DNA from 3 places in the Desulfovibrio sp. 6_1_46AFAA genome. Region 2 is predicted to be linked to each of the others. Evidence: predicted binding sites of a transcription regulator. Region 2 holds the regulator's gene; each other region holds the start of a gene.
The links. The regulator sigma-54, encoded in region 2, starts transcription at its own class of promoters, with help from an activator protein. The targets are predictions, from matches to a motif close to CTGGCACGGNNNNTGCTT.
Positions count from the first base shown of each region.

Region 1: HMPREF1022_RS07305 (flagellar hook protein FlgE) is a predicted target of sigma-54. The motif match lies at 3,809-3,826, and genes of this name have one in related genera.
Region 3: HMPREF1022_RS15630 (DVU0150 family protein) is a predicted target of sigma-54. The motif match lies at 4,844-4,861, and genes of this name have one in related genera.

Region 1 is NZ_JH114302.1:132,950-140,499, forward strand. It holds gene HMPREF1022_RS07290 (4Fe-4S dicluster domain-containing protein) at 1-47, opposite strand, end outside; gene aroQ (type II 3-dehydroquinate dehydratase) at 174-632, opposite strand; gene HMPREF1022_RS07300 (shikimate dehydrogenase family protein) at 1,063-1,956, opposite strand; gene HMPREF1022_RS07305 (flagellar hook protein FlgE) at 2,204-3,715, opposite strand; gene HMPREF1022_RS07310 (rhodanese-like domain-containing protein) at 3,872-4,333, opposite strand; gene HMPREF1022_RS07315 (pyridoxal phosphate-dependent aminotransferase) at 4,350-5,540, opposite strand; gene HMPREF1022_RS07320 (hypothetical protein) at 5,630-6,061, shown strand; gene HMPREF1022_RS07325 (hypothetical protein) at 6,217-7,550, opposite strand, start outside.
Region 2 is NZ_JH114300.1:474,162-481,711, reverse strand. It holds gene HMPREF1022_RS01940 (phosphoribosylformylglycinamidine synthase subunit PurQ) at 1-718, opposite strand, end outside; gene HMPREF1022_RS01935 (CTP synthase) at 934-2,577, shown strand; gene rpoN (RNA polymerase factor sigma-54) at 2,819-4,249, shown strand; gene hpf (ribosome hibernation-promoting factor, HPF/YfiA family) at 4,287-4,826, shown strand; gene rapZ (RNase adapter RapZ) at 4,903-5,856, shown strand; gene HMPREF1022_RS01915 (PTS sugar transporter subunit IIA) at 5,891-6,334, shown strand; gene HMPREF1022_RS01910 (PTS sugar transporter subunit IIB) at 6,338-6,796, shown strand; gene HMPREF1022_RS01905 (hypothetical protein) at 6,962-7,486, shown strand.
Region 3 is NZ_JH114305.1:174,552-182,101, reverse strand. It holds gene HMPREF1022_RS15640 (PEP/pyruvate-binding domain-containing protein) at 1-2,124, opposite strand, end outside; gene HMPREF1022_RS15635 (sigma 54-interacting transcriptional regulator) at 2,124-4,718, opposite strand; gene HMPREF1022_RS15630 (DVU0150 family protein) at 4,943-5,245, shown strand; gene HMPREF1022_RS15625 (sulfite exporter TauE/SafE family protein) at 5,264-6,328, shown strand; gene HMPREF1022_RS15620 (DUF4881 domain-containing protein) at 6,342-6,935, shown strand; gene HMPREF1022_RS15615 (hypothetical protein) at 7,004-7,318, shown strand.

The DNA of each region.
Region 1 (7,550 bases), on a different contig from region 2:
GTAAAGGCGGCGTCGCGCATCCGGCTCAGGTTGATGGCGTCGTTCATGACAACTCTCTGGTTAGAGGCTGAAGGACAGGGGCGGGTGAAAGCCAAATTTTTTTGGTATCTACAGGAGAATATAGTAAAAATCTAGGTGCTGGCCGGGAAAAGTCAAATATAAAATCTTTTCTTTCACAACCTCCTGGTATCACGCGTATTTTGGATCAAGTTCCAGGCCGCGCGCAGTCCCAGAAGATAGCTCTGCACGCCGAAACCGGCGATACTGCCCGCGCTGACCGTCGAAAGTACGGACTCGTGGCGGAAGGCTTCGCGCGCATGTACATTGGACATATGCACTTCCACCACGGGCATGTCGAGAATGGCGAGCGCGTCCGCAATGGCGTAACTGTAGTGGGTCCAGGCGCCGGCGTTGATGACCACGGCCCGGATGCCCTCGCCGGGGGCACGGTGGATGCGTTCCACCATCTCCCCCTCGTGGTTGGTCTGGAAGGTTTCCAGCTCCACGCCCAGCTCCTTGCCCAGATCCGCCAGGGCGGCGTTGATGTCCGCCAGGGTGGCCGTGCCGTAGTGGGCCGGGTCGCGTTTGCCGAACATGTTCAGGTTGACGCCGTGCAGAATCAGAATTTTCATGGGAGTGCTTCCGTTCTCTTCTCTGAAAGATGTCAGTGTGCGCCGTACAGGGCGGTTTCCAGAGCCTGCCGGGATTATCCGGGGTAAACGGCTCTTCACGCGCTGGCGGTGTCATCCGGCATTTTTTGCTGCTCACCTACTTGAGTACAGCTCTGCTCTCGATGCCCGTAAGGCTCGCCCGGCTCGCCAACGGGCACGGCCCTTTGGGCCGCCTTCCGGTCGGTTTCCGCGCAAAAAATGTCGTTTTCCTTGCCAGCCCGCAACTATCTTATTTCCCGCCGGATTCTCCCCGGCACCAGCATCCGCCGCCGCTGCGCTCCGGCGGAGCAACGGTGGCTTTGCCCAATACTGCCGGTAGGTGCTGTTAATTGCCTGGATGAATTTGATAACAGCAATTGACCATGGTAGGTATTTGATACGTGTACCTTGGCTATATACCGTACAGGGCGGCTTCCAGAGCCTGCCGGGAGGCGGCGGGCAGGGGCCTGCCGGTCCAGAGCCGGAACTGGGCGTCGCCCTGGCCGAAGAACATTTCCAGGCCCGTGACGCAACGCCGCCCGGCCTGCCGCGCTTCGCGCAGAAAGCGGGTTTCCAGCGGGTTGTAGACGATGTCGTAGGCCAGGCCCGCGCCGCCGTCCCCACCGTAGGGGCTTCCGGTCGCCGTGTCTGTCGCGGATGCGACATGGCCGGGCGCGGCCAGGCTGAAATCGTAGGGACTTTCTTTCTCATATTTGCCGCGCATGCCCAGGGGCGTGGTGTTGATGATCAGATCGGCGGGCACATCGTGGCGCTGCTCCCAGAGCACGGGCGTAAAGCCGAAGCGCTCGGCCAGGGACAGGTGGCTGCGGTTGGAGGGCGTTGCCACAAAGGCCTTGCGGCAACGGCGCAGACGCAGCCCGGCGGCCACGGCGTGGGCCGCGCCGCCCGCGCCCAGCAGGAGCGCGTCCATGTTTTCCAGGGGCACGGCCGCCAGCGGGGCCAGAAAGCCGCTCACGTCGGTATTTTCACCGCAGAGGTCTTCGCCGTCCCAATAAACGGTGTTGGCCGCCCCGGCCAGCTCCGCCTGTTCGCTGACCCGGTCCAGCAGGGGCAGCAGGGCCATTTTGTGCGGAATGGTCACCGAACAGCCCCGGATGCCCAGCAGGCGCACGCTGTCCACAAAAGCGGCCAGGCGTTCCGGCGGCACTTCCCAGCGCAGATAAACGGCCGGAATGCCCAGCGCCTGAAAACCACTGTTGTGCAGCAGCGGGGAAAGGCTCTGGGCCAGGGGCCAGCCGATCACGCCGTAGAGTTGCGAGGGAAGAAAGGGGGTTATGTCGGACATGGGAGGCTCGGGGATGACGGTGACGGACAAGAGGGCCGCGTAAACGCACGCCGCCGCCACGTCAGAATAGCCTATCCCGGTCCGCCGGGCAAGAATGCGGTCCCCGTGGGCAGGACATACCGAGCGGCAGAATCTGCCGCTCGGAGGGTTCAGGTGCGGGCCAGAGCAGGTAACCTTTGAAACACTGCTCGTTTCGCGGCGCGCCTCACCGTGTTCGGCCGTTAAAGCATTTCAATGCTGAAATGCTCTAACGCTTCAGTTCCATGGCCTTCTGGAGCATCTGGTCCGCCGTGGTCACCACCTTGCTGTTGGACTGGAAGCCGCGCTGGGTGATGATCATGTTGACCATTTCCGTAGCCATGTCCACATTGGAGTTTTCGACGTTATAGGCGTTCACGGTGCCGTAGTTTTCCGTTCCGGCCACGCCCATTTCCATCTGCCCGGCTTCCTCAGTGGCCGAGAAAAGATTGCTGCCCTCGCGGCGCAGGCCGTCCTCGCTGGTGAAGCGGCAGACCGGGATCTGCCAGAGGTTCTGGCCCTGGCCGTTGGAATACCGGCCTACCACCGTGCCGTCGGGATTGATGCCGATGGTGCTCAGCGTGCCCTCGGCATAGCCGTCCTGCTTGTAGGCGCCCGTGGGCGAGGAACTGTTGTAGGCCGTGGTGGCACCCTCGGCGCGCACGGCGTCCGCGCCCATGGAGGGCAGTTTGCTCTGGTCCGTGCCCACCTCCGCCGCCGAGGCGGGGGCGTTCTGCCAGCCTCCGGCGGCGCTGATGCCGAAATTCACGGTCATGGCCGCGCCGTCCAGATTGAGCTGGGGCAGACCGCCTTCCAACTGGGCGGGCTGCCAGTCCGCAAGATTTTTGCTGCCTTCCACCGAGGGCGTGAAGGCGGACATGCCGGTCAACCGGCCCGAGGCGTCGAATTGCAGAACGCCGCTCATCAGCAGGCCGTCGCCCTCCGAGGGCTGAACGGGGTTGCCGTCCGCATCGGTCTTGCCCGCGGCCGCTCCGGCGGCAATGACGAATTCAATCATGGAACCCGCCGTGCTGTCGGGCGTGCCGTCGAAATAGGCCGTGACCGTGCGCGCCTTGCCGTCGGCGTCGTAGAGCGTCATGGCCTGGGAATAGGCGTAGGAGTCGGAGGAAAGGGGGGGCTTGCCCGCGGCGTTGTAAAGCCCCAGCAGCCCGAAATAGGGATTGTCGGCATCCTCGGTCTTGTTCTGGTTCGAATTCAGATTGAGGGTCAGATCCACCCGTGCCGTGCTCTTGGCGGGCATGGTGCCGAATCTGTCTATCTTGACTTCCTGCAGGCCGCCCAGGCTGCCGTCCGTGTTATACTGGTAGCCGTTGAGGGCCAGGCCCGTGGGGGTGCGCCACACGCCCTCGTTGTCCGGGCGGAAGTCGCCCGCGCGGGTGTAGTAGAGATTCGCGCCGTCGCTGACCTGGAAGAACCCCTTGCCGTTGATGGCCATGTCCGTGACCGTATTGGTGGCTTCCAGAGCGCCCTGCTGAAAAATGGTGCGCACCGCGTCCACCTGCACGCCCTTGCCGGTCTGGCCCAGGGCCACGCGCGAATTCTCCTGGGCGTTCCACCAGTCGCCCGTACCGCCCTGGCTCGTGGAGAGCATATCGGAAAAAAGGGTATTCTGCTGCTTGTAGCCGATGGTGCTGACATTGGCCAGATTGTTGGTGGTCACCTGCATGCCCTGGCTCAGGCCCTTCATGCCGGTGGCTCCGATGTACAGTGCCGAGTTCACGTGCTGCCTCCTGGAGCAGATTACCTTTAAAAAGGTATCTTGCTCTAAAAAAAGCGGGCGAAGAGGAAAAATCTTCCTCTCCGCCCCCAAGGGAAGCAGTATTCATGCCAACGGCAAATCAGAGCATTTCAGTGTTACATCCTCATGAACTGTCGCTTATTTTTCCAGGGGCAGCCCGGCCTTCTCCCAGGCTTCAATGCCCTGGTTCATATGCAGGATGTTCCTGATCCCCGCCTGCTCCAGCGCTTCCAAGGCTCCGGCGGAACGTTGGCCCGTGCGGCAGTAGAGCAGCACGGGCCTGTCCTTGGGCAGGGCCGCCACGTCCAGATCGAAGCGGCCGCCGAAGAAGTCCAGGTTGCGCGCGCCGGTCAGATGTCCCTGCCGGAATTCGCCGGGCGTGCGTACGTCCAGAATCAGCAGCCCCCCGGGCGGGGACTGCAGCAGAGCCGCCGCCTCCTGCACGCTGACGTCCTTGGCCTGGGCGGAGACGGGCGCGGTCCAGAGCAGAGCGCAGAACAGGATGCAGGCCAGCACGCCCGGCAAGAGTCCGAGAACCGCCGGAATGCGGTTCTCGGTATGATCGGCGAGGGCGGGAAGTGAAAACGGATGCCGGGTCATAATGCCGTGTCTCCTTTTACTGGATGGCCGCGCGGGCTTTGGCGAAGCCGTCGGCGGCCTTGCGGATCACGCTTTCGTCCACGCAGAAGGCCAGGCGGAAGTGGCCGGGGCAGCCGAAGCCCGAGCCGGGCACGGCCAGCACGCGCTCTTCCAGCAGCCTGTTCACAAAAGCCACGTCGTCGCCGCCCGGCGCTTTGGGGAAGAAATAGAACGCGCCAGCGGGCATCTGGAATTCATAGCCCGCGTCGCGCAGCACTTCGGCCATGGCTTTGCGCCGGGCCGCGTAGACGGAAAGATCCACCTGGCTGCCCAGGGCCTTGGCCATGATGTGCTGGCCGATGACCGGTGGATTGACAAAGCCCAGAATGCGGTTGGTCAGGGTCAGGCCGGCCATGAGCTCGGCTTTTTCCCGCAACCGGGGCGAAAGGGCCACATAGCCCACGCGCTCGCCGGGCAGGGAGAGGTTTTTGGAAAAAGAGCTGATGCACACGGCATAGGGGTAGAGGGGCAGCACCGAAGGCACTTCCGCGCCGTCATAGGCCAGGAAGCGGTAGGGCTCGTCGGCCACCAGCCAGATGGGCCGCCCGTATTCCTGGCTCTTGTTTTCCAGCAGGCTTGCCAGGGCCGTGAGGGCCTTGCGGCTGTAGATCACGCCTGTGGGATTGTGCGGGGAATTGATCAGCACCACCCGCGTCTTTTCGCTGATGGCCGCCTCCAGGGCCTTGAGGTCCGGGGCGAAGGTGTCCTTCTGGCTCATGACGGCCTTGAACGTGCCGCCGTGGTTGGCGACGTAGAAGCCGTATTCCACAAAGTAGGGGGCAAAGCTGATCATTTCCTCGCCGGGATTGATCACGGCGCGCAGAAAGGCGTTCAACCCGCCCGCCGCGCCGCAGCTCAGCAACACGTCGTCGGCCGCGAGCTTGACGCCCTGCTCGGCGCTGAGGTGGGCGGCCAGCTTTTCGCGCAGCCAGGGAAAGCCGCCGTTGGGCATATAGCCGAAGGCAAAGGGTTCGCCCGCGTGTTCGGCGAAATCGCGCAGCCCTTCAGCCACGGCGGAAGGGGCGGGCAGGTCGGGATTGCCCAGGCTGAAATCATAGACATTTTCCGCGCCGAAGCGCGCCTTGAGCTGGCCGCCGGCTTCGAACATGCGGCGGATCCATGAAGCGTTGCCCAGGTATCCGGTCACGCTGTCGGCAAGAACTGACATAAACGACTCCTGATGGTTGTTGTCTTCGCCATGACTATTGGTTATACCTTTGCTGAGCTGGAGAAAGCAATCTCTATTGGAGGCTCTGAATGCGTCTGACTGTATTTGCTAAAACGGCGCGGCTCATTGTGCCCGCGCTTTTCGCCGCCCTGCTTCTATCCGCCTGCGCCGCCAAGAATGCGGAGGACGAACAGGTCGATATGACCATTACCGTCACTCTGCGCGATCTGCACCGTTGCTCGCGCATCTCCCCGGAAATTCTCGTCGCCAACGCGCCGGACGGCACGCGGACCTTTGACGTGCGTCTGGTGGAGTACGGCGATGAAGAACGCTTCTTCGGCGGCGGCTCCTGGGATAATGACGGCTCGGGCGTCATTCCCGAGGGCGGCCTGACCCGTCATTATCGCGGCCCCTGCCCTCCGGCGGGCCAGAGCAGAGACTATGCCTTTGTGGTTTCGGCCATGGGCCAGGACAACCTTCAACCCCTGGCCGTGCGGCTTTACCGTTTTACTCAGGAATAAACGCCGCGTCCATGCCTTTATGCACAGAGCCCCGCCTGCATACGCTGGCGGGGCTCTGTGTTTGGTGTTCGTCTCCGCGGCTCCGGCGCAACCGCCGAGGCGGGCCTCCTGAACTCAAAGTTGATCTGCTCCGGGGCCGTTGAAAAATCGCGCTTCTATTCCTCGGGCAGCTCCGGCGGCACGGCCACGACTGAAGTGATGATCCGCCGCCGGGTGGGAGCCGCCGGTGTTTCACCGCTGACAGGCCGTTTGGCCGCCGGTTCGGGCAGGGCGTTGTACAGAGCCCAGAAGGCCGGGTACAGGCCGGTCATGACGCCGGGATTGCCCAGGCGGAAGCCCTGGCCGCGCGCATCGCGCGCGCAGGCGGTGAGGGCCAGGGCCAAGGCCCAGACCGGCGAAGGGGCGTTCCAGGCAGAGGCGGCGTTCAGTTGGGAGGCTGCTTGTTCTGTTTTGCACAAACGTCCTTCGACACTCCGCTCCAGACCCACGGCGTGAAGGAAACTGGTTACTTCGCTCATGTCCGCGCCGGGCAGCTCGGGCAGGCTCGCCTCGCCGCCGCGCAGGGCCGCGCAGGCGGCCAGGGCCACGGGCAGGGGGGCCCAGTCCGGCGGCAGCTCGGCCAGAAGTTCGGCGGGCAGATCCGCGAGACAGGCGCGTTTCAGCGTTGCGTCGGCTTTGGCACGCACCGCGCTGTCCGACCTGTTTTCGTCGGGTTGGCCGGGGCGCGAATCAAGGCGCAGATCCAGGCCCAGCGCCCGGAGAAGCTCCCAGGCGGCCTGCGCGCCCGGCCATTGCGGCCAGTCGCCGTCCAGGCGGGTTTCGCCGGAAAGCACCAGGGGCAGGCCCAGCAGAAAGACGGCCAGTTCAGGCTCCAGCGGCAACCGGGGCCGCGCGGGCAGGCGCAGCGGGCCGGGCGCCACGCGCACGCGGCTTTCCGTCAGGCTGAAATCCGCTCCGGCGGCGCGCAAAATGGGCAGCACGCGGGCCAGAATCAGCTTCCGCTGCGGATGGGCGGCCAGATCCAAGGTCAGGGCGCGTTCATAAAAGGGCACGGCCAGCAGGATGCCTTCAACCAGCTCCGCCGGAACGTCGGCGGGCGGGCTCACGGCGTCCGGCAGAATGCCCGAGCACTCCAGGCGTGCGGGCAGGCCGTCGCTCTTGGGCACCACATGCACGAGGCGCGCGCCCATCTGCGGCAGAAAATGCCGCACGGCGGAAAAATCCGCCAGTTTGAGGCTCGTTTCGCCGGTGAACTTGGCCCGCGAGGGGCGGCCCAGATAATGGCCCAGCAGCAGGAAGAAATTCCAGGCGCTGTCGCCCACGTGCAGCACCTTGTCCGGCGCGCCCAGGGGCGCGGCCTCGCGGGCGGTCACGCCGTCCTCTTCGCGGGTCAGGGCGGCGCCGAGCTGATTGAGCGCCTTCACGCAGTCCACGATGGGGTCGTTCATCAGGCCGGGTTCAATGCGCAGGGGCCGGCCCGAAGCCGCGG
Region 2 (7,550 bases):
CATGGTGAAAGGCTTCGGGATGCGGCATGAGGCCCAGCACGCGTCCTGTGGGGTCGGTGAGTCCGGCAATGGCCAGCGGCGAGCCGTTGGGGTTATAAGGATACTCCTGCGTGGGCTTGCCGCTTTCCGGGTCGGCATATTGGAGAGCGATGAGCTGTTCGGCCGCAATACGACGCAGACATTCCTCGTCACGGGGAATGAGCTTGCCCTCGCCATGGCGCACGGGCATGGCCAGCAGGGGCAGGCCTTTGGTGAACACGCAGGGGCTGTCGGAATTGGGCAGCAGATGCACCCAGCGGTCCTCGAAGCGGGCGGAATCATTGTGACCCAAGGATGCCTGGCGCTCGAAGCGGACGCCGCCCAGCGCGGGCAGCACGCCCAGCTTGACCAGCAGCTGGAAGCCGTTACAGATGCCGAGGATCAGCTTGCCCTGGTCCAGAAATTCCCGCAGGCTTTGCAGCAACGGCGTGCCTTGGGCGTCTTTCAAATAGCGCCAGCGCATGGCTGCGGTCTGGGCCGCGCCCAGGTCGTCGCCGTCCAGAAAGCCGCCGGGGAAAATCAGAAAATGGTAGTCCGCAAGGCATACGTTGCCCGCCACCAGATCGGAGAAATGCACCACGTCGGCCCTGTCGGAACCGGCCAAGCGGGCCGTATGCGCGGTTTCCAGATGGGAATTAGTACCGTAGCCGGTGATGACCAGAGTATTGACTGTAGCCATGCGGGAGGAGCCTCCTTAGGAGCAGCCTGAAATACGCCCGGCCCGGAGCGGGGTAGGGCCGCGCGTCCAACCACACGGCGGGACGCATGCTGAAAAAGGGAAAATTACACTACTTACCTTATCAGACTTAGTCAATGCTAGCCAAAAAAATCAATTGGGTGTATCAGCATGCGGTTACGCGGAACCGTGCATTCAAGCAAAACAGGTGGGAGGCCATGAAAACCAAATTTATTTTTGTAACGGGCGGGGTTTTGTCTTCACTGGGCAAAGGCTTGGCGGCCGCTTCGCTGGGCGCGCTTTTACAGACGCGCGGCCTGTCGGTGACCATTCAGAAGCTGGATCCTTATATTAATGTGGATCCGGGCACCATGAACCCCTTCCAGCACGGCGAAGTTTTCGTGACCGACGACGGGGCCGAGACCGACCTTGATCTGGGCCACTACGAGCGCTACCTCAACGTGCCCATGTCGCGCAAAAACAACACCACCTCGGGCTCCATCTACAATCACGTCATTGCCAAAGAGCGGCGCGGCGACTATCTGGGCGCCACCGTGCAGGTGATCCCGCACATCACCGACGAGATCAAGCATACTGTGCTTTCCCTGGCCGAGGGCGAGGGCGCGCCGGACGTGGCTATCATAGAAATCGGCGGCACGGTGGGCGACATTGAGGGTCTTCCTTTCCTGGAGGCGATCCGCCAGTTGCGTTCGGAACTGGGGCGCGACAACTGCCTGAACATTCACCTGACCCTGGTGCCCTATCTGCGTTGCGCCGGTGAACACAAAACCAAGCCTACCCAGCACAGCGTCAAGGAGCTGCTTTCCATCGGCATCCAGCCGGACATCATCCTCTGCCGCTGCGAACAGAGCATCCCCCAGGAAATGCGCAAAAAGATCGCCCTGTTCTGCAATGTGGACCAGGACGCGGTCTTTTCCTCCGTGGACGTGGACAACATTTATGAAGTGCCCCTCAAGTTCTATGAGGAAGGTTTTGACCAGAAAGTCGCCATCATGCTGCGCCTGCCCGCGCGCAATGCCCACCTGGAATCCTGGGAAAAGCTGGTTCACGACAGCGCCAATCCCCAGGGCAAGGTGACCATTGCCATTGTGGGCAAGTATGTTGACCTGAAAGAAGCCTACAAGAGCCTGCACGAAGCCCTGATCCACGGCGGCGTGGCCAACCGGGTGGCTGTGGAGTTGCGCTACGTCAACTCCGAAAATGTGACCGAACACAACGCGGCTTCAGTGTTCAAGGGCTGTGACGGCATTCTGGTGCCCGGCGGCTTCGGTTACCGCGGCGTGGAGGGCAAGATCGCGGCTATCCGCTACGCCCGCGAAAAACACGTGCCCTTCTTCGGTATCTGTCTGGGCATGCAATGCGCGGTCATTGAATTTGCCCGCCATGTGGCCGGTCTGGACGACGCCAATTCCGAGGAGTTCAATCCTCTGTCCGACCACAAGGTTATTTACCTGATGACCGAATGGTTCGACTTCCGCACCAAAAATGTGGAAAAACGCGACGCCAGCAGCGATAAGGGCGGCACCATGCGCCTGGGTTCCTATCCCTGCAAGGTATTGCCCGGCACCAAGGCCCACGAAGCCTACAAAAAGGATATGGTGGACGAACGGCATCGCCATCGCTATGAGTTCAACAATGCCTTTAAGGAAATTCTGGGCCAGAAGGGCATGGCCTTCAGCGGCACGGCGCCGGACGACTCTCTGGTGGAAATCATGGAGCTGCCCGACCATCCTTGGTTCCTGGGCTGTCAGTTCCATCCCGAGTTCAAATCCCGCCCCATGGAAGCCCATCCTTTGTTCCGCGAATTCATCAAGGCGGCCAAAAAGCAATCCAAAGCCTGAGCGCCGTTTTGTCGCTTGGCTTGTGATGTATGAAAGGGGAGGCCTGAGGCCTCCCCTTTGCCGTAACTGAGACTTGGTTCCCTGCGGTTTCCGTAGGGGCCGCCACCCGGCGCAAGCCTTGCGGCCTTTCCCTTTTTGTTCGCAGCTTCCGTCTATTGCATAATTTTTCAGCATATGGCACAATTTTTGTAAATGAGAACTCCGTTCAGACATTGTAGCTTATCAGCCTAAAAGAGCAGACATGGCACTGGAACTTCGTCAGCAATTGAAATTGGCTCAGCAACTGGTCATGACGCCGCAGTTACAGCAGGCCATCAAGCTGCTTCAGCTCTCGCGCGTGGAACTACTGGAAACCGTGCAGCAGGAGATGCTGGACAATCCTTTTCTTGAGGAGCTCTCGGGTGATGAGTCTTCTTCGGATCAGGCCTCCCAGACAGAGCGCCGGGAGGCCGTTGAAGAAGAGGTCTACGACAAGGAACTCGCCAAGGATGCCTCGTGGGAGGACTATCTCGGCGAGTTCGCCAGCACTCCGCGCCAAGTACAGCCGCGTGACTTTGAAGCGGCTGAAGAAATTTCTCCTCTGGAAGCCCGTTATGCCGCCAAGCCCACATTGGAAGGGCATCTGCTCTGGCAGCTGCGCCTTTCCATGCTGACCGAGGCGCAAAAGGAAATCGGCGAGGTCATCATCGGCAATCTGTCTTCCTCCGGCTATTTGCAGGCCACCTTGGAAGAAATCGCGGAGATGACCACATCCACGCCCGACGAGGTGCGGGCGGTGCTGGAAAGAGTGCAGCTTTTTGATCCCATAGGGGTGGCCGCGCGCGACGCGCGCGAGTGTCTGCTGATCCAGCTGAAAAGTCTGAACTATGACCGGGATCCCATTCTTCTCGATCTGGTCCAGTCCCATCTGGAAGATCTGGAGGCCAAGCGCTACAAGCCTCTGCTGCGCAAGTTCAAGCTGGATATGGAGGAACTCAAGGAATATCTGAACATCATCCAGAGCCTTGATCCACTGCCCGGCGCCAGTTTCGGCGGCGGCGAACCCACCTATGTGAGCCCGGATGTCTTTGTGTACAAGATGGGCGATGAATTCGTCATTCTGCTCAATGAAGACGGTTTGCCGCAGTTGCAGCTTTCCTCGCTCTGCCAGATGAATATGGGATCTTCCTCGGATAAGGAAAAAGAATACTGTACGGAAAAAATGCGCTCGGCCTCCTGGCTGATCAAGAGCCTGTATCAACGCCAGCGTACGCTGTACAAGGTGGTGGAGAGCATTGTGCGCCACCAGCAGCCGTTTTTTGAAAACGGCGTCACCAAACTGGCTCCGCTGATTCTGAAAGACATTGCCGATGATATCAGCATGCACGAATCAACCGTAAGCCGGATCACTACCAACAAATACGTGGCGACGCCCCACGGGATTTTTGAGCTGAAGTTCTTCTTTAACAGCGGCCTTGAGCTGGACGACGGCAGTCAGGTCGGCTCGGAAAGCGTTAAGGCGCTGATCAAGAAGTTCATAGCCGATGAAGACTCCAAGGCCCCCTTGAGTGACGAACGCATCGGAGAAATGCTCAAGGAGCGCCTGAAAGTGAATATTGCCCGGCGTACGGTGGCCAAGTACCGCACGGCGCTGGACATTCCCTCGTCGTCACGGCGTAAGGAGCACTTCTGATCTCACAGCGGTGCTTTGCAATCCCAAGGAGGAACGCATGAATATCTCTTTCGCCTTCAAGAATTTTGAGGCCTCCGATCATTTGAAGAAGTATGCCCGCCGCCGCATGGAAAAGTTGGGGCGGTTTTATGGCAAGTCCGCGGGTCTGGAAGTAAGCGTCGTGCTGACGGTGGATAAATTCCGCCATCGTTGCGAAGTGACCGTTTCCGGCGAGGGCCTGCATATCAACGCCACCGAGCAGACCTCCGATATGTACGCGGCTATCGACCTTGTGACCGACAAGGTGGAAGCCCAGATCAAGCGTCAGGTGTCCCGCGTCAAGGAACAACGCCGTAAGGCCCGCAATGCCGATGTGGACGTCTTTACCTACAATCTGGAAGCCCAGCCCGAGGAAAGTCAGACCGTGGTGGGCACGGACCGCTTCGCGCCAAAGCCGCTGCACCTGGATGAGGCGCTGATGCAACTGGATTCCATCGGCAGCGAATTTCTGGTCTTTCTCAATGCCGAAAGCAATCGCGTCAATGTGGTTTACCGTCGGCGCACTACAGGCTACGCCCTGATTGATCCCGTGTTGTAGCCGTTCCGCCATACTTTTTCCGCCGGGCCTGTCTTCGCACGAAGATCGGCCCGGTGGCTCCCAGTGAAGTATACGTATGAGCACGTCACAGCAGCCCCCCTGCCGCAGCCCGTCCGATCCGGATTCATCTGCTGACACGCCCAAAGTCGCCCATGACCGCCCTGTGCAGGTCTGTATTGTCACCGGTCTTTCCGGCGCGGGCAAAAGTACGGCCGTGCAGGTTTTTGAAGATCTGCGCTATTTCGCCGTGGACGGTCTGCCCGCAAGTCTGGCCCCGGAAATGGCCGCTATGATGGAACGCCCTTCCATGAGTCATTTCATGGGCATTGCCTTGGGCATGGACATGCGTCAGAGCAATTTCCCGGATGAAATCAACGACGCCCTGAGCGTTATGGCCGCCAAGGGTATCCGTCCGCTTCTGCTGTTTCTGGAGGCTGACGCGCAGGAGCTCATGCGCCGCTACGCCACCACCCGCCGCCCGCATCCGCTGGAGCGGGAGGGCATGGGCCTTGAAGCCGCCCTGGCCGCCGAACGCAACCGCCTGCGCCCTTTGCGGGAAATGGCCGACTTGGTTATCGACACTTCGCGTTTTTCCATCCATGACCTGCGGCGTTCCATTCAAAAGCGTTGGAGCGGCAACAAGGACAAATTGCGCGCTATCCGCGTCAATGTGATTTCCTTTGGCTTCAAGTACGGCGTGCCCCGAGAAGCCGACACGGTTTTTGATCTGCGCTTTCTGCCCAACCCGTATTTTGTGGAAGAGCTGCGCCCCCTTTGCGGCAAGGACAAGGCCGTGGCCGATTATGTTTTCGCCTCGTCCAGCGCGGTGGAATTCCGCAAGAAACTGCTGGACCTGCTTTTTTTCATGTTGCCCCTGATGGAGGCCGAAGGCCGCTACCGGATTACCATCGCCGTGGGCTGCACCGGCGGGCGGCACCGCTCGGTGGCTATGGCCGAAGAATTGTCACAGGCGCTTCGCCAGGCGGACTACCCGACCTCTCTGGAGCACCGGCACCTTGAACTTGGCTGAAAAAGCTGGCAGGTTGTGAACCGTGAGGAATGCCATGACGGATGAAAGCAAGACGACACAAGTCGGGATCATTGTGGTCTCCCATGCGGACTACGGTTCTGCCATGCTGCGTACGGCCGAATTTATTTTGGGACCGCTGAGCGATTGCAGTTCCATCAGCGTTGACGTGGCGCATGAAGTTTCTGAAACAGTGCGCCGTTTGGACGACGCGGCCCAACGCCTGGATAAGGGCGCGGGCGTTATTATTCTTACGGATATGTTCGGCGGCACCCCCACCAACCTGGCCCTTTCCCTGTTGGGCAGCCATAAGGTGGAAGTGGTGACCGGCGTCAATCTGCCCATGCTTCTGAAGGTGTTCACGTCCCGCGACAAAGAGCTGAACGAACTGGCCCGCATCGCCGGTGAAGCCGGGGCCAAAGGTATTGTGGTGGCCGGCAGCATGTTGCGGAACAAGGCCCGTGACAAAACGGGCGACTGAGCAATGTGGTTTCGCGTGGACAATCGCCTGGTACACGGGCAGGTGATCGAGGCATGGCTGCCGTATACCGGCGCCAAACATCTGGTAGTGGCCAATGACGAACTGGCTACGGATCTATTACGCCGGCAGATTGTGGAGCTGGCCATACCCCAGCGCGTAATCACTCATTTTATCCCGGTGCGCGAACTTGCTGCCACACTGGATGCCTGCGGAGACGACAGCTTCGTGCTTTTTGCCAACTGCCAGGATGCCCGCCGGGCCTGTGATGAGGGCATTGAAATGCCGGTGCTCAATATGGGCAATCTGCACTACGGGCCGGACAAATTGCAATTACTGCCCCATGTGGCGCTTTCAGCACAGGACAGGGAAGATTTACGCATTATTCAGCAGCACCTTGTGCAGCTGGACTTCCGCTGCGTTCCCACTGAAAACGTACGAGGCTCTTATGATCAACTTTTCTGAGCTGATATACACGGGGCTTCCGTACGCTTTTTTTTTGTCCTGGCTGGGGCGGCTCGTTCCTCATGCATCATCGGCCTGCTGGACAGGCCCATATGCCTCGCGCTGATCACGGGCTTTTACACCTCCGATTGGGCTCTGGCGCTCTCACTCGGCATCATTCTTGAATTGCTCTGGCTGGATGTGTTGGAGTTGGGCAGCGTAGTGCCCCCCTTCGGCAGCCTGAGCTTTCTGCTGCTTTTTCCTCTGGCCTCGCATTTCGGGCTGAACCGGCCGGGTCCTCTTTTGTTGCCCCTGATACTGGTCATTCTGGCCGCCTATTTGGGCGGTTTTATGGAGCGCAGCCTGCGCATCCATGAAAATTATTTAGTGGATAGGGTAGAAGCCTGGTGCGCCGGTGATTGTTTTGTCCTTACGCCCGGTCAAGCTGTTCTGCATGTTGTTTTGCTTCGGGCCTTCTGGCAGTTCATGCTGTACGTCGTATGTTACGCCCTGTTATTTTGCCTGATCGCCGTGCTGTCGGCGCGCCAGGCCCTGCCGCAACTGTCGGTACTGAGCTGGCCCATGCTGTACGGGGCGGCCCTGATGGGCGCGGTACTTTCGTTGCGAACCCGACGCGCGTACATGGTGTTGGCCTGCAGCCTGGGAGCCTTGGCCTTGCTGATCTGGGCCGGACAGAAAAGCCTGCCCTGAGGGCTCGGGATACCGTTTTCCCAGTGTTGCATAGCCCGTTTTGTCCGATACGGATGGACAAGAC
Region 3 (7,550 bases), on a different contig from region 2:
CGAGAGAAAGCCGCTCATGTTCACCGGGCGGGGACCCTTGGCCTGCACGGCCGGATTGAGCATGCCGCCCAGAACGTGCCGGAAGGGCACGCTGGTGACCTCCTCGGGGGTGGCCGTGGCTGCTTCGGGATTTTTCAGGCCGCCGCCCAGGTCGATGATGTAGAGATCCAGCGGCACGGAACATACCAGACGGCTGGCCGCGCCGCCCGCGCAGTTTTCGGACAGGCAGTCGGACAGCAGAAACATTTCCGAATAGCTCAGTTCGTGCGCGTAGCGCATGACGTCGTGCAGGGAGGTGCAGTTGGCCGGGCTGAACAATGCCGACTGCGGGTCCACCAGATGCAGGGGCAGAATGTAGGGAGCCACCCGCCGCAACAGCACCAGGGCGGGCGTATCGGCCCTGGGCTGGCGGCGACTCAGGCGCAGGGCCAGCAATTCCGGAACTTCGCCGTCGAAAACCCGGCCCGAAAGAGCGTCCACGGTCACCACCTGCCCCGGCGTGAGCTGGTTGGTGGCTCCGGCCAGATTCATCAATGTGGGCACCCCGAACTCGCGGCAGATGGAGGCCATGTGCCCGGTGAGGCTGCCGGTTTCGGCAATGATGGCCGCAGCCCGCTGCATGGCGGTCATGGCGTTGGGCGAGGAGTGCTGCATAAGCATGACCGCGCCTTCGGGAAAATGGGTCAGATCCTCGTCCGGCTGTACCGGCACCACCGGGCCGCAGCCCACGCCCTTGGCCGCCACGTCCGCGCCGGAGAGCAGCGGCCGCATGTGCTTCAGGGCCGGGGCCGCGCTTTCCGCCGCCGTGCTGTCCAGGCCCATGGGCCGGGTCTGGAGCAGAATGATCTGGTCGTCCTCGTCCACGGCCCATTCCAGATCCTGGGGATACTGGTAGTGGCGCTCCAGTTCCAGGGCCATGGCGGCCAGCCGCTCCACCTGCTCGCGGCTGAGACAGGGCACGTCGCGCAGTGCCTCGGGCACGTCCACCACCTCGCTTTCCACGGTCTCGCCCCGGCGCACCAGAACCAGCCGCGCCTCCTTGTGGGCGATGGTTTCACGCGTGATCTTGCGGGTAGCCCGCGAAACCAGCCACTGGTCGGGCGTGCCCGAACCGTCCACTACCATCTCGCCCAGGCCCCAGAGGCCGTTGATCAGCACGCAGTTGGAGCGCAGATCCACGGGATGGCGGGAAAAGGCCACACCGGCGGCCTTGGCCCGGACCATTTCCAGGCAGCACAAGCCCATGCCCGAGGCTTCCAGGGTATAGCCGTGGCTGGCCCGGTAGGTCATGGCGCGCGGCGAAAAGAGGCTTGCCACCACTTTTTTGAAGGAAGGCAACAGGGTTTGGCGGGTGACGCCCAGGATGCTGCGGTACTGCCCGGCGAAGGACTGCACGCCGTCCTCGGCAATGGCGCTGGAACGCAGGGCCGCCACCGCGTCGCCCTCGCCGAAAGATTCATCCCAGGCGCGGAGCAGGGCTCCGCCCACCTCGTCGGGAACGGGCGCGTCCACAATGAGCTGTTCCACCCTGGCCGAGGCTTCGCGGATGCTGGCCGGGTCGTCAGGGTCCACGGCGCGGAGCGTGAGATGAATGTTTTTGAACAGCCCGCTGCTTTGCAGCAGCAGCAAAATGCCCGCCTGGATGGTGATGGCGAAGCCGCGCGGCACGGGCATGTCCAGCATGTTGCGCAATTCGCCCAGGTTGGCGTTTTTGCCGCCCACGCTGTAGGCCATGCTGGCGTCCACCTCGCTGAGCGGCAGGGTCAGGGAGGTCACGTCGCCGCGCGTATGCTGTTCCAGCTCGTGCTCAATGCGGGCGCCCAGGGCCTCCACGGCCGTATTGAGATCCTGGTGGCGCTGATTGGAAATGTCGTTGAGGCAGGTCGCCATGCGCTCGCTCTGAACTATGGCCCGCCGGGCCTCCTTGCGCACCTGGCTGGTTTCCAGGCTGCGCTCGCCGCGCTGGGCCGCGTTCAGGGAGGCCATGATGCCCGCCAGATCGGCATTGGCCTGCAGCAATTCCTTGAAGGAGGCGTAACGGCGGGTAAAGGCGGCCATGGCCTGCTCGCGGCTGATGCGCGGCTTGAGGCCCAGGAGTTTTTTCAGGCTCTGTACGGCGTTCATCAGGAGCGTCCTTTGTCAGCCGGAACGTATCCGCCGGGCTGCACGATCACATAACGCTGGGCCGGGCCGCGCCCTTCCTTGCGCATCAGGCCGAGCCGCACCATCTGTTGCAAATCATACTGCGCCGTGCGCATGGAAATGCCTTCCCCGGCCAGGTTCTGGTATTCCTGGCGGCTCACGCTGCCCAGAGCCGCCAGGCGCGGCAGCAGTTCCCGCTGGCGGTGGTTGAGCTGTTCCGGGTCCGGCGCGACAGGCGGCCCGGCCGTGACCTTGTCCTGATTCGGAGCGGGGCGGGCTGTCGCGTCCCGGGTTTTGTCCCGTTCTCCGTCCCGTGTTCTCTCCGGCGCGGTGTCGCCGGGCTGTTCCCCGGCGGAGGCGGCCGGATCGGCTCCATGCCGGGCCTCGTACTGGACGCCGGGATCAAGCTGGATGTTTTCCGCCAGAATCAGGTCCTCGTCGCAAAAGGTCAAGGCCCGGGTCAGGGTGTTTTTCAGTTCGCGCACATTGCCGGGCCAGTGATGGCGCATGATCTTTTCCAGCGCGCCCCGGCTGATTTTGGGAATGGTCCGGGGCATGCCCTGTTCGCGGGTGGCGACGGCTTCAGCCATGAAGTGGACCATCAGGGCCGGGATGTCCTCCTTGCGCCGGCGCAGAGGCGGGGTCTGGATGGTGATGACGGCCAGGCGGTAGTAAAGGTCGTCGCGGAAGGAGCCGTCCTGCCCGTCCCCGCGCAGTTCGGCGTTGGTGGCGGCGATGATCCGGGTGTCGAAGGGCACGTCGTGGTCCGCACCCAGGGGGCGGATGCGCCGGGTGGAGAGGGCGCGGAGCAGGGCCTGCTGCACTTTGGGCGCGGCGTTGCCCACCTCGTCCAGCATCAGGGTGCCGCCCTCGGCGGCCAGAAAAGCCCCCTTGCGCGCCTGCTTGGCTTCGGTAAACGCGCCCTTGACGTGCCCGAACAGGGTGTCCATGAGCAGGGCCTCGTCCAGCGCGCCGCAGTTGATGGTGATGAAAGGCCCGTCGGCGCGGTCGCTCAAGCGGTGAATGGATTCGGAAACCAGTTCCTTGCCGGTGCCCGTCTCGCCCACGATCAGCACGTCGGCCAGAACTTGGGAGGCCTTCTGGATCTGGCCGTAGAGGGTCTGCATGGGCAGGGAGGTGCCCACCAGGCCGCGGACCGGCAAATCCGCCGGATCGGGTAGGTCCTCCACCGGTTCCCGCTGCTGTTGGGCGTTCTGTTCCGCCGCCTGGGAGATCTGGTCGGCCTTGGCCCGGCGCAGCCTGGCGAGCAGAATGTTCACATTCCGTTTGATTCTTTCCAGTTCCAGCGGCATGGGGGGAAGATTGAGCGCGTCGGCGCTGTCGTGCTCGTTGCGGCTGCGCAGTTCGCCGGAAAGCCTGTTCAGGCTCTTGCCGGTGCTGTGGGCCAGCCACCAGAGGCTCAGGCCCAACAGCAGCGTGCCGCCCAGAAAACACAGGGAATAAATGCTCAACAACTGCATGCCCGTGCGCGTGGAGGTAAAGCTGCTGTCCAGCATGCCGAGGCCGCCGACCACCACACGCGGCCCTTCCGGTCCGGACATGAAGGTCACCGGCGCGTAGCTTACGCCCTCCACTCGATTCTGGCCGGTATTCCAGACCGGTCCGGTGCCCGAGAGGGAAAGCTGGCCGGACCGGCCGGCCTGCACCTCGGCTACCATGGTCCAGTAGTTGATATGCTCGGGGCCGGGCCGGAAGGCCGGGCTGAAGCCGGGGCGGCCGAAATCTCCGCGAAAACCGGCCCGTACCGCGTCGGAGCTCAAGAGGCTTTCGCCGGAATCCGCGTCCAGGCTTTCGGACTGGAAGAGCATCCAGCCGTCCCGGTCGAAAAAGAGGCTGCGCACGCGGGTTTCCTCGCCGCCGTTGATGGGTGCGTCGGGCGAGGAAAACAGCGACATGGTGTCGCGCAGGGCCTTGAGATCCAGCGAAAGAATCAGAATGCCCTGAAAATTGCCCGCCGCGTCGTAAATGGGCGTGGAAAAACGCAGCACATAAAACGCCAGGCTTTGCAGCGACTTGTCGATGGGCACCATGGAATAGGTTACTTCCAGCGGCTGGCCCACGTTGACGTTGCCGGGTTTCTGGCCGGGACTGATGTTGTGGAAGGGGCCCGCCGGGGCGTCCAGAGCCACGTGAGGGGGCACGGCAATGATTTCGCCGCCGTAATTGAGGAGAAGATAGCGGTTTTCCGGCGTCAGGCCCATGAAGGCCACTTCGCGATAGCGCAGGCCGTCGGCCCGGGAGCGGAATTTGAGGCGGCGCACCATCTCCTGCCGGTCCATGGAGCCGGCGGCCAGGATCAGCAACTGGTTGCGCGTTTCCACCAGGGTCTGCTCCAGCGCAAGGCTCATTGCCTGGGCCTGAAGTCGCGCGTTGCGCGTTATTGCACGATTGACGATGTTTTCGATGCTGCGCCCGGTGGCGAAAAAGATAAGCGCCAGGACCAGGGCCAGCAAGGGCAGCCCCAGCATCAGCATGCGGCCGGCGAGGCTGCGATTCGCAAAAAAAAGGGCGGTTTCCACGGAGCTTCCACCGGTGACGGAGCCAAAAACGCGCATACTCCTCCCTATTTGCGCAAAAATAGCGCAATCCCTGGACGGAGCATAGAAAAAAACAGCTCTTTTGACAAGGGCCTCAATGGATTTTGCCCGTATAGCGCGAAAAAAACACCATAAATCACGCAATGGCACGGGCATTGCTAATATTTTCACAATTGCGCTGACAGGTAGTTTGATGCGGCGGCCGTGCCGCCTGATGGGAACCAAACAATGTGGAGGATGTCATGAAGAAAATGCGCAGGCTTTGGACCTGGATTATGGGCTGCGCGCTGATGCTGCCCGTACTTATGCCATCATTGGCTCTGGCGGCCAAGAAAAAGGCCGACGTGGTCATCGTGGCCGACACCCGCAAACTGGACGGCCTTCTGTACTGGTGGGCGGAGATGTATAATGAAAGCCACTTCTTCTTCGCTATTCTGACCATGATCATCATTCCGATTCTCGGTTGTATCCTCGGCCTTCTCGCCGACGTCGTCATGTCGCGCATCGGCATCGACCTCAAACACCGCGAACTGGCTGAAAAGTAGCCCGGAAAGGAGGCAGATATGGATTGGCTGTATATTTTGATGCCCATTTCCGGCGTGAGTATTTTCTGGCCCGGTCTGGTCATTCTTGGTTTGGGCGTCGGCGTCATCGGCGGCTTCTTCGGTCTGGGCGGCGCCTGGATGGTGACCCCCGGTCTGAATATTCTCGGCTTCCCCATGGCCTTCGCCATCGGCACCGACGTGGCGCAGATGGCCGGTAAATCTCTGATTTCCACCATGCGGCACGGCAAGTTCGGCAACGTGGACTACGCGCTGGGCCTGACCATGCTGGTCGGTACCGTCGTGGGCGTTGAAATCGGTGCCCAGATGGTCATGTGGCTTGAACGTATCGGCTCGGTGGACAAGGTCGTCCGCTGGCTGTACGTGGTGCTGCTTGTTCTGCTGGCCTGGCTGGTCTTCCATGACGTGGCCCTGCGCCGCAGGAAGGAGCGCGAAGCCAAGGCTCACAAGCAGGAACTGGACAAGACCGCCGTGGGTCTGGACTGGGCCACCAAGCTCCAGGCCTTCAAGGTTCCTCCTGTCGTGCACTTCAAGCATGCCAACATCACCTGCTCGGCGTGGCTGCCTATCATCGTCAGCCTGTTCACCGGCTGGCTGGCCGGTATCCTGGGCATCGGCGGCGGTCTGATCCGCATGCCCGCTCTGGTGTATCTGATCGGCTGCCCGACCCATCTGGCCGTGGGCACGGACCTTTTCGAAGTGGCCATCTCCGGCCTGTACGGCACGGCGTCCTATGCGTATAAGGGCCGCGTCGAACTGCTGGCCGCCATCATCATGCTCTGCGGCGCGGCCATCGGCGCCCAGATCGGCACTGTCGCCACCAAGTACGTCAAGGGCTACGGCATCCGCATCGTGTTCGGTCTGGCCGTGCTCGGCTGCCTGATGTCCGTCGTGCTCAAGCTGCTCCAGGCTCAGTTCCCCGTGTACGGCTGGATCCTCGGACCCTTGGCTACTGTGGAAGTACTGGGCTTCGTGAGCGCCATCTCCATTTACATCACCATCCGGATGGTCCAGGGCGCCAAGGCGGAACTGGCGGCCAAGAAGCAACAAGCCGCCGGCAACTAGAAGGAGACAAGCCATGAAAATACGTAGTTTGCTGCTTACGCTGGTCCTGGCCCTCTCCTTTGCTCTCGCGGCCTGCGACTTTGACGGCGGCGTGGAACAGGGCCGTTGTGTGGCCTTCGACCCGGCCGCGAAAACCCTGACCATCGTGGTGGACGTGACTCACGATCAGTCCGCGCCCCATTACAGCGGCGATGTGCATACCTTCAAGCTGCCCGCCGAAGCCCGCGACATGGGCCCGGCCCCCACTGTGGGCGGCCGCCTGATGATCGAACTGGAGAAGTCCGCTCTGCTGCTGTATGACCCGGATTCCAAGAGCATCAAGGAACTGCCCGTGCAATTCACGGACGTGGAGAAGAACATCAGCGCCAAGCATCCCAAGGTGGCGGGCAAGACCTTCCCCGTCGTGGACAAGGAAAAGCAGACCGTCACCGTGTACTCCAAGCGCCTGCAGGCTCTGATCACCTTCAAGGTGCCCGCGCCCGCGCTGGATCTGCCCCCCTATGTCTGGACGGCAGGCGACGAAATGCGCATTGCCTACCGCAATGCCGACAAGGGCCAGGCCATCCGCATCATGAACGTGAGCAAGACCAACATCTTCAAGAAGTAAATCCGCCGTAGAACCGGGAGCGGGGCGCAAGCCCCGCTCCACGGGGCGGCGCAGGCCGGAGAAATGCCATGAACAGCTACAAACAATCCCTGTATGTCGGGCTGATTCGCGTTATGGCCAACCTGCTCATGCTGGGAGCGGTGTTCCTGTCCATGTACCGGGCCTCCCAGTGGTCGTCATGGCCGTCGGAAGCGGTGTTCTGCTGCTGGTTTTTCGGCATCACCGTGCCGGTCTGGACCGGGGCCTTTTATCTGACGCGCCTGATCCGGCGGCGTTTTCCGGCGGAGCATGAGAGCCTGATCGAGCTGCCCCGCAAGGGCCGCCAACTGGTGCGCTGGCATGTGCTGGAGGAGGCTGGGGGCACATGCCTGCTGGCCCGCTGAACGACACGGCAGTCCGGGATGGATTGAAAGCGCGCGGCTTCCACGCGCGTTGAGGCTGCCGACAAAGTCGGCAGCCCCGAAAATCAGGAGCAGGTCGCGGCTTTGCCGCGCCGTTAAGCGACTGATTTTCGTGTCTTTCCACCCGGCGGCGAAGCCGCCGTTGGTGGCGCAAACCACGCGAAGCGGAGTTTGCCATCAGTCTGAAAGCGCGCGGCTTCCGCGCGCTTTTTGC